3 regions of the Bacillus shivajii genome follow, and region 3 is predicted to be linked to each of the others. Evidence: predicted binding sites of a transcription regulator. Region 3 holds the regulator's gene; each other region holds the start of a gene.
What was found. The regulator Rex, encoded in region 3, represses fermentation and respiration genes when NADH is low (regulators of the CRP and FNR family bind a similar motif). The targets are predictions, from matches to a motif close to TTGTGAAATATTTCACAA.
Positions count from the first base shown of each region.

Region 1: LGQ02_RS14675 (DoxX family membrane protein) is a predicted target of Rex. The motif match lies at 1,644-1,661, and genes of this name have one in related genera.
Region 2: pflB (formate C-acetyltransferase) is a predicted target of Rex. The motif match lies at 1,811-1,828, and genes of this name have one in related genera.

Region 1 covers NZ_CP084703.1:3,008,292-3,011,508, reverse strand. The annotation lists gene minC (septum site-determining protein MinC) at 1-435, shown strand, start outside; gene minD (septum site-determining protein MinD) at 540-1,337, shown strand; gene LGQ02_RS14675 (DoxX family membrane protein) at 1,804-2,301, shown strand; gene LGQ02_RS14670 (M23 family metallopeptidase) at 2,526-3,217, shown strand, end outside.
Region 2 covers NZ_CP084703.1:3,400,728-3,403,944, reverse strand. The annotation lists gene LGQ02_RS21400 (response regulator transcription factor) at 1-430, shown strand, start outside; gene LGQ02_RS16475 (hypothetical protein) at 612-785, shown strand; gene LGQ02_RS16470 (sigma-70 family RNA polymerase sigma factor) at 799-1,542, shown strand; gene pflB (formate C-acetyltransferase) at 1,851-3,217, shown strand, end outside.
Region 3 covers NZ_CP084703.1:527,746-530,962, forward strand. The annotation lists gene LGQ02_RS02650 (ABC transporter ATP-binding protein) at 1-367, opposite strand, end outside; gene moaC (cyclic pyranopterin monophosphate synthase MoaC) at 545-1,024, shown strand; gene LGQ02_RS02660 (redox-sensing transcriptional repressor Rex) at 1,067-1,702, shown strand; gene LGQ02_RS02665 (MDR family MFS transporter) at 1,944-3,217, shown strand, end outside.

The DNA of each region.
Region 1 (3,217 bases), 2.0 Mb from region 3:
GAGTCAGATGTGATAACGAAGGAAGAAGCAGAAAGACTTCGTAAAAACTTGGAAGTCACTCGCCTCGTAAAAGTTGTCCGTTCTGGACAAGTTTTTCAAGTAGAAGGTGACCTCCTGTTATTAGGTGACGTCAATCCAGGTGGTACAATTAAAGCGACAGGAAACATATTTGTGATGGGAGCATTACGAGGAGCCGCTCATGCAGGTGTTAATGGAAATAAACAAGCTGTTATTTGTGCAGCATCAATGTCTCCTACTCAGTTGAAGATAGCAGATATTTTAAGAAGGTCACCAGAAAAAGAAGAAGAAGAGAAAGAACAAGCGATGGAATGTGCATTTGTAAGTGAAGAAGAAAATGAAATGCAGTTAGACAAAGTACAGCGACTTATACAACTTCGCCCAAACATTTCATCTATTTTAGAAGAACAACTTTAATATTTTACATAGGATCATTTCTTAGTCTCCTAATCATGAAAATGTGGTAACATATTTTCAAAGATAAGGAGAAAGGGATGTTGTTTGAGAAAGGGGAGAATCACGTGGGAGAAGCAATCGTTGTGACATCTGGAAAAGGCGGTGTGGGAAAAACAACGACAACGGCTAACATCGGTACAGCTCTTGCACTATCAGGAAAGAAGGTTTGTTTATTAGATACAGATATCGGCCTTCGAAATTTAGACGTAGTCATGGGGCTAGAAAACCGTATTATTTATGATTTAGTCGATGTCGTTGAAAAACGTTGTAAGCTACACCAAGCTTTAATTAAGGATAAAAGATTTGATCATTTATATTTACTTCCAGCTGCACAGACTAAAGATAAATCTGCCGTTACCCCGGAACAAATGGAAGAACTCGTTACCGAGTTGAAACAAGATTATGACTATGTTTTAATCGATTGTCCGGCAGGGATTGAACAAGGCTTCAAGAATGCAGTTGCAGGGGCTGACCGTGCAATTGTTGTTACGACACCAGAAATTAGCTCTGTTCGTGATGCTGACCGGATCATCGGGCTTTTGGAAAAAGAACCAACAGGTGCTCCGAAATTAGTTATTAATCGAATACGAAATCATATGATGCAAAATGGCGAAGCAATGGATGTTGAAGAAATTGTTACGATCCTTGCTGTTGAACTGTTAGGTATTGTTGTCGATGATGATGATGTCATAAAAGCAACAAATCAAGGTACACCAGTAGCAATGGAGCCAAAAAGTAAAGCTTCGATTGCATATCGTAATATCGCTCGTCGAATCGGTGGGGAAACTGTGCCACTTATGTCCCTGGAAGACAATAAAGGGATGTTTACGAAAATGAAGAAGTTCCTTGGGATTAGAGGATAAATGTTATATGAGATGAAAAAGTCGCTGTAAAATCATTTGCAGCGGTTTTTTCATGGATGGAATGCCTCAAATGAATTTATAAGTTGATGAACCACATATAGTTATATTGAATATATTATGATCACCCCCTTAAGTAATATAAATTTTCCACCTCCGCCACTTGCGGAGGCTTTTTTTGTTTACATAAGTACGAGACAGATATCTTTATTACCGAATAACACCAGGTGCCTTGCATCTGGTGTTATTTGGTATTCGATGTGATGTTTGTCACATTTTCTTCACCAGTTTGCAACGGAACGTTCACACTTGTGACGGTTTTCACAAGCGTATAGAGTATATAATATAAGTGTAAAGAGTTAGTGATCACTAATAACAACAACTTAATCAAACATGTTAATCATTTAGCTGGAATGTCGGAAACCTAAGGAAATAATAAATTCATATTTTACTAGAGGAGGAATTCATTATGTTTATGGACTTTTTAAGAAATAATTCAATCGCAGCGGGGATTTTAGCAGTATTACGTGTGTATTTAGGGTGGCAATGGATGACAGCAGGTTGGTCAAAAGTAACTGGCGGTTTTGATGCATCTGGTTATTTAAATGGTGTTGTGAATAACGAAGCCGTTATCGAGCAATATCCAACGTATCACGCATTCATTGAGGGCTTTGCTTTACCGAATGCTGGGGTATTTAGTTTCATGGTCGCTTGGGGAGAGCTTTTAGTAGGAATAGGCTTACTGTTAGGGATCTTAACAACAGCAGCTGTTTTCTTCGGAATGATTATGAACTTCGCATTCATGTTTGCAGGAACAATATCATCAAATCCATTCTTAGTATTAATCAGTATCTTTGTCATCGCAGCAGGATACAACGCAGGTCGCTACGGTGGAGACCGTTGGGTAATTCCTTACATCCGACAAGTGATCTTTAAGAAAAATGCATCAGCACAATCCGCAGCTTAACAATAAAAGCATCAAGCGTCTCAGAAGTAGTCCTTCTGGGGCGCTTTTCTTATGTTATGGAAGCAATCATGCTACAACCAAAATTATCCAGGTGACAGGAACCTGGATAATTTTGGTTGTAGAAGGGTTTGTCTTTGTTGATCGATGACTTTTCACCTAGGTGTCATATGGTTGGAGGACAAGTCATATACATGAACTAACAAGACAAGCGTAGGGGAAGGGACATGGATATGAAGAATCGTGTTGAGAGATTAAAGCGGAAAATGGATGCAAAAAGAAAAAAGAGGGTGTATTCTTCACATCAAGATCGGGTGAAGCATAAGGCAAGAAGTAACGATTACATGTATTACGGTGTACGTCATGATGAAGAAAGAGAAGAGACGTTATTTCCTTATGAGGCACGAAGACCAATTGCACAAGAGAAAAGCCAGCCATTTTTTCGAAAAGATATGTTTATGATGCAAGTTTTAGCTAGTGTTTGTTTATTTTTTATCATCGGTATTTTATTTCAAACACAAGCACCTGCATTAGCTGGCGTTAAAAATTTTGTTCATCAGTCCTTTCAAGAGGATTTTCAATTTGGGGCTGTTGCAAATTGGTATGAAGATGCATTTGGTCGACCGCTAGCTTTGTTCCCGCCACAACTCGATACGGTTGCTCCGGCTGACTTAGATAACGAGCAACCATTAGATTCGTATGCACTTCCTGCATCAGGAACAATTAAAGAATCTTTTCAGCAAAATGGGAGAGGCATCTATGTAGAGACAACATCCAACGAACCGGTCGAAGCAGTTAGAAGTGGAGTTGTTCGATTTGTAGGTGAAGATGAAGAGAACGAGTGGGGGAAAATGGTTGTCCTAAGACATTATGATGGAACAGAATCTTGGTATGGAATGTTAGACAATGTTTCAGTGCA
Region 2 (3,217 bases), 1.6 Mb from region 3:
TAAAGCAGTAGATCAATTTAGGCAGTTAAAACAAGGGAATATGATCGCGGGTCCCATAAAAGAAGAAAGCCAAACTGCCTATTTGGTGACTCAATATGTCTCAAGTAGGAAAGTTGTAGGACATGATCAAATAGATAAAGATCTATACATGCATATTCACACATTTTTGGACCGTTGGAAAACGGTTGAACTTAATGTTGAAACGAGGGGAACGACATTTCAGTCGAAAGCACAACTTGAAGACTATGGTCTCTCAAAGCGTGAACTAGAAGTGCTCAAATGTATTGTAGAAGGGAAGAACAATAAAAATATTGCTGAAAAACTATATATTAGTGAACATACGGTGAAAAATCATTTAACAAATTTGTTTCGAAAGTTGGATGTTAAAGACCGTGTACAAGCAATTTCGAAATACTATCAAATGACATAAGAATATAGTATAGGACTTGTTCGATAGGAGTAGGAGACTACTCCTATTTTTTTATGGGAAAAGAAAATAGGAAGAGTAACTGATACAAAATATGTAGAAAAAGAACGATGATAAGGACATAGTAAGATTCAGAAAATTCATAGGATCTGTTATAAATTGGAAATCATGGAGGTTGTGTCTTATGGGAAAACACAATTATTTGAACTACTTAAAAGAAATTAAATCAGAAGAGGAATTCATTCAAGAGTTAGACACAATTATAAATATATATATGAGTGAATTTTCTGATTCACAAGTGAAAAAAGAAATGATCGAAAAGCTAAAGCTTGCAGTAAATGTTGTAAAGGTGTCATAAAGGAGGAAAAATCATGACTGCTCTCACTAAAGAACAAGTAACAATTCCAAATAATGAAGAATTAAATGCAATAGTCATAAAATATAAACCATTAGTCATGAAGTTTGCCCATAAATATGCTAGTAGTAATAAAGAGAATTTAGAGGACCTCATTCAAGCGGGGATGATTGGATTACTACTTGCCGCGAAAAGATATGATTCTTCGAAAAATGTATCGTTTCATAGTTACGCGATTCCAAATATTATAGGAGAAATCAAACATTATTTACGAGACTACACATGGTCAATGAAGGTTTCACGGACGATAAAAGATATTGGCTCAAAATTAACGTCAGCAACGGAAGAATTAAGAAACAAGTTAGGTAGAATGCCACAACAGGACGAATTGGCAAGGTATTTAGATATTACCGAGGAGCAACTAACTGAAATTGTTATGGCTTGGGACTCTTATCAACCCATGTCATTATCACAACCCGTACAAAATGAAGAAGATGCAGTGTTGATAGATATATTGACATCAGAAGAAAAAGGTTACGATGATATTGATATGCAACTTTTTTTAGATGAGTTAAAACAATACTTAACCCCAATGGAACAAGAAGTTTTTTATTATACAGTGATGAAAGGTTTATCTCAAAACAAAGCGTCATTGGAAATAGGAATCTCACAAATGCACGTATCTCGCCTTCGTAGAAGAGTAGTAGAAAAATTGAGTAAGGTACCGATCGTGCACGAATGGAAAAATGATTTGAAATAAAACGGCGAACCAGTCAAGGTCAAGTTCGTTATATAATTGTTTACTTATTATATATAACCATAATTATCCAGGTGCCTGGTACTTGGATATTTATGGTATTTTAATATGTTGATTAATACGAGGATGCGTATATACACATTCATACATTTAACACGTCACAAATGTGTCAAACTTATCTGATGACTAATGCGTTATAATAGAGTTGTAGATAAACATGTACAGCAAAAATGAATATAAAGTAATGTTTATGAAATTTTTTTAAAAGAGTATGTGAATGTTGTCACATACAAGAGAGGGAGTTGTCATTAATGGAACAATGGGGAAACTTTAAAGCAGGAGATTGGACAAAGGAGATTAATGTTCGTGACTTTATTTTACGAAATGTTCGTTCTTATACAGGAACAGATGAATTTTTAGAAAAGCCGACTGAAACAACAAAAGAATTGTGGAATCAGCTATTAGAACTGATGAAACAAGAGCGGGATAATGGAGGCGTGCTTGATATTGATACGAAGACCGTCTCAACGATTACATCCCATAACCCTGGCTTTATCGACAAAGACAAAGAAAAAATCGTCGGTTTACAAACGGATGCTCCGTTAAAACGCTCCGTCCAGCCTTTTGGCGGAATTCGCATGATGAAGCAAGGAGCTGAAGCATACGGGTTTGATTTAGACCCTGAAATTGAGAAAGTTTTTACAGACTATCGTAAAACGCATAACCAAGGTGTCTTTGATGCATACACTGATGAAATGAAACTAGCGAGAAAATCAGCAGTAATCACTGGTCTACCTGATGCATATGGCAGAGGAAGAATCATTGGTGATTACCGTCGTGTAGCTCTATATGGTGTGGACCGCCTCATTGAAGATAAGAAAGCTGAACTTAAAACATTAACAAGTGTGATGAGTGAAGAGACGATCCGAAATCGTGAAGAAATATCTGAACAAGTTCGTTCACTCGTAGAATTAAAAGAGATGGCCGCTTCATATGGGCACGATATTTCGCAACCTGCAAATAATGCTCAAGAAGCCTTTCAATGGCTATACTTTGGCTATTTAGCAGCAATTAAAGAGCAAAATGGTGCAGCGATGAGTATTGGAAGAATTTCAACTTTCCTAGATATATATATTGAACGCGACATTGAAAGTGGTCTATTAACAGAAGTAGAAGCACAAGAACTCGTTGACCACTTTGTTATGAAGCTTCGTATCGTAAAGTTTTTACGTACACCAGATTATGATGAATTATTTAGTGGAGACCCAACATGGGTAACAGAATCAATTGGTGGTATGTCATTAAGCGGAGAACCACTTGTTACAAAAAACTCATTCCGTTTTATGCACACATTGAAAAACTTAGGACCTGCTCCTGAACCAAACTTGACGGTATTATGGTCCGAACAGCTACCAGAAGGGTTTAAAAAATATTGCTCAAAAATGTCGATTGAAACGAGTTCTATTCAATATGAAAACGACGATTTAATGAGAGAAGATTATGGTGATGATTACGGAATTGCTTGCTGTGTATCAGCAATGCGTATCGGAAAGCAAATGCAATTTTTCGGTGCACGAGCAAACTTAGCAAAAGCCCTCTTATATGCAATTAATGGCGGAAAAGATGAAAAACTTAACATTCAAGTAGCACCTGAGCTTGAGCGGATTACTTCAGAGTA
Region 3 (3,217 bases):
ATTCTTGCAATACTTTTTCATAGTTTGGTGCACTTGGGTTGCTCATTTTTTCTTCTAATTCTCGTAAATGTTTCTCCATTTGTTTTAAATGGGTGAAAACAGACATCATTTCATCCCAAATTGAGCGGTTCGTATTTAAGCCACTATGTTGGGCTAAATAACCGATTTCAACGTTTTTAGGGATAATAATATCTCCAGAGTCATGAGATAGTTCTCCTGATATAATTTTTAACAATGTTGACTTGCCTGCGCCATTTCGACCGACAAGAGCAATTCGTTCACGACTTTGGACTTCAAGTTTTACATTGGATAATATTGTTTCAGCCCCAAAGGACTTTGTTATTTGTACACATTGTAATAAAATCATATTATTTCATCCTCACCACATCATTGGGTCATTACAAAATAAGTGTACATGACTGTTACGCAAAGTGGCAACATTTGTAGTAAAGTGGAACATGAATTCTTGCTAATCTAGAGAAGGATTGTGCAGTTTGTCCAACTATGGTGTACAATAGACGAAGAGACAAAAGGAGGGGCACCGATGGGTTCGTTTACACATTTTAATGACCAAGGTCGAGCAAAAATGGTCGATATTTCTGACAAACAAGAAACGGTTCGCACAGCTGTGGCGAAAAGCAGTGTCCAAGTGACAAAAGATATTTACGAGGGCATTACTGCAGGAACGATGAAAAAAGGTGACGTTCTTTCCGTTGCACAAGTAGCAGGAGTAATGGCGGCCAAAAATACATCGCAATGGATTCCAATGTGTCATCCATTATCACTCTCAGGTGTGGATATTCATTTTGACTGGGAAGTAAGTGAAGAAACATACATTCTTCTTATTGAAGTTGGTGTGAAGACGAAAGGGAGCACAGGAGTAGAGATGGAGGCGTTAACAGCTGCATCAGCAACAGCACTTACAGTTTATGATATGTGTAAAGCTATAGATAAAGGAATGGTCATTGGCGAGACTTTCTTGCAGGAGAAAACCGGCGGAAAGAGCGGCGACTACAAGAGATAAAAGAGCGATTGAACCAATTCATGATGGTGGGAGGCGAAAAAAATGGATATCGATCAAACAAAAATACCGCAAGCAACTGCAAAAAGGCTGCCGTTATATTATCGTTTTTTAGAAAGCTTGCAAGCATCAGGGAAAAATCGTGTATCTTCAACAGAGTTAAGTGAAGCAGTAAAAGTCGATTCAGCGACGATTCGAAGGGATTTCTCCTATTTCGGCGCGCTAGGAAAGAAAGGGTATGGTTACAACGTCAATTATTTATTAACCTTTTTTAGAAAAACATTAGATCAAGATGAAATAAGAAAGGTTATTTTAGTAGGTGTCGGTAACTTAGGGACTGCCTTATTAAATTACAACTTTACGAAAAGTAACAATATGAGAATTGAGATGGCATTTGATGTTGATGAAAGCAAGGTCGGTCAAAAAATTGGAAGCGTTCCCATTTATCATTTAGATGAAGTAAAAGAACGCATAGCTGGTGAAGCAGAAGTGGCAATGTTAACTGTCCCTTCAGCAGCAGCGCAAGGGATTGCTGATCAGTTAGTAGATGCTGGAATTAAAGGGATCTTAAACTTTACACCAGCAAGGTTATCTGTACCAGACAACGTCCGAGTTCATCATATTGATTTATCTGTAGAACTTCAATCCCTTATCTACTTCTTGAAACATTATCCAATGTAATGAAACGGTTGATACCCTTTCATTGTTGGAAAACGGAACAAAAACGATATATAAGTGTCATCACTTAGACAAGCTGTGGGAGAAATGTACCTGCAGCTTTTTGTATAGGAAGAACTTGTTTTTGATTTCCAAAAAAGTCCTAAATTCTATCATGAAATCATACACATGTTTTGGTATAGTAGAATTATATATTTCGAGAATCGAACATTTTGGCTAACTAATAAGGGAATCAGGTGAAAACATGAGTAAAATTCCACATAAATGGCTCGTATTAATTTCTGTGTTACTTGGTACATTTACAGTCATTTTAAATAACAGTATGTTAAATCCAGCTGTTCCACATATCATGGAGGTTTTTGATGCCGATGCTGTTTCGGCTGGTTGGGTAATTACGATCTTCATGGTAACCATGGGGATTACGATGCCACTTACAGGTTTTTTAAGTGATAAGTTCGGAAAGAAGGAAATGTATTTGTTTGGCGTTTCCCTCTTCTTATTAGGGTCTCTATTAGGGTCGTTTTCATGGAATCTATCATCACTCATTTTTTTCCGTGGGCTTCAAGGAGTCGGTGGCGGATTTATTATGCCCCTTTCCATGGTGTTCATTTTCCAAGTGTTCCCGAAAAAAGAACGAGGGATGGCGACTGGGATTTGGGGAATTGCAGCGATGATGGCACCAACGATTGGACCTACATTAGGTGGTTTCATTATTGAACTTGGTACATGGCAATGGTTATTCTTATGTAATATACCGACAGGTCTTTTAGGATTAACCTTTTCAATGCTTTATCTAAAGCGAACGAAGCGAGCAGACAATTTGAAGTTTGACCGAAGCGGGTTTGTCACAGTGACCCTTGGAGTTGGGGCGATCTTACTTGCTTTAGGGCGAATTAGTGAACTCGCGCATTTATATGACCCACTGAATATATCGTTATTGATCATCGGGGCTATTGCATTGTATTTCTTTGTGAAAATCGAAAACAAAACAGAACAACCTTTACTAGATCTATCGATATTTAAAATTAAAGCTTACGCATACAGTGTTTGGGTCGCAATTATTAGTTCAATTAGTTTGTTTGGTGGAATTTTTCTCATCCCACTGCTTGTACAAAATGTGTATGGTTACGGAGCCATTATGACAGGTCTTGTCTTTTTACCAGCAGCTTTACTCGCAGGAATATTTATGACGGTAGGTGGGAGAATCCTTGATAAAAAAGGACCTTCACTTGTCGTAACAAGTGGTCTTATTTTTTCAACGGTTGGAACGCTTTTATTCGGTTTTATCGACTTACAAACGGCGATTTGGGTATTGTTTGTACTTAACGCCATAAGAGGTATAGGGATGGGCCTTAGTACAATGCCAGCAACAACTACCGGAATGAATGCGATTCCTGAGAAGTTCATATCACGCGGATCTGCGATGAATAATGTATTAAGGCAAATGAGTTCGGCTTTAGGTATTGTGTTTATATCCGTTTACTTTGAGGTTCGTAGAGCTCAAGTTATGGCAGCAAA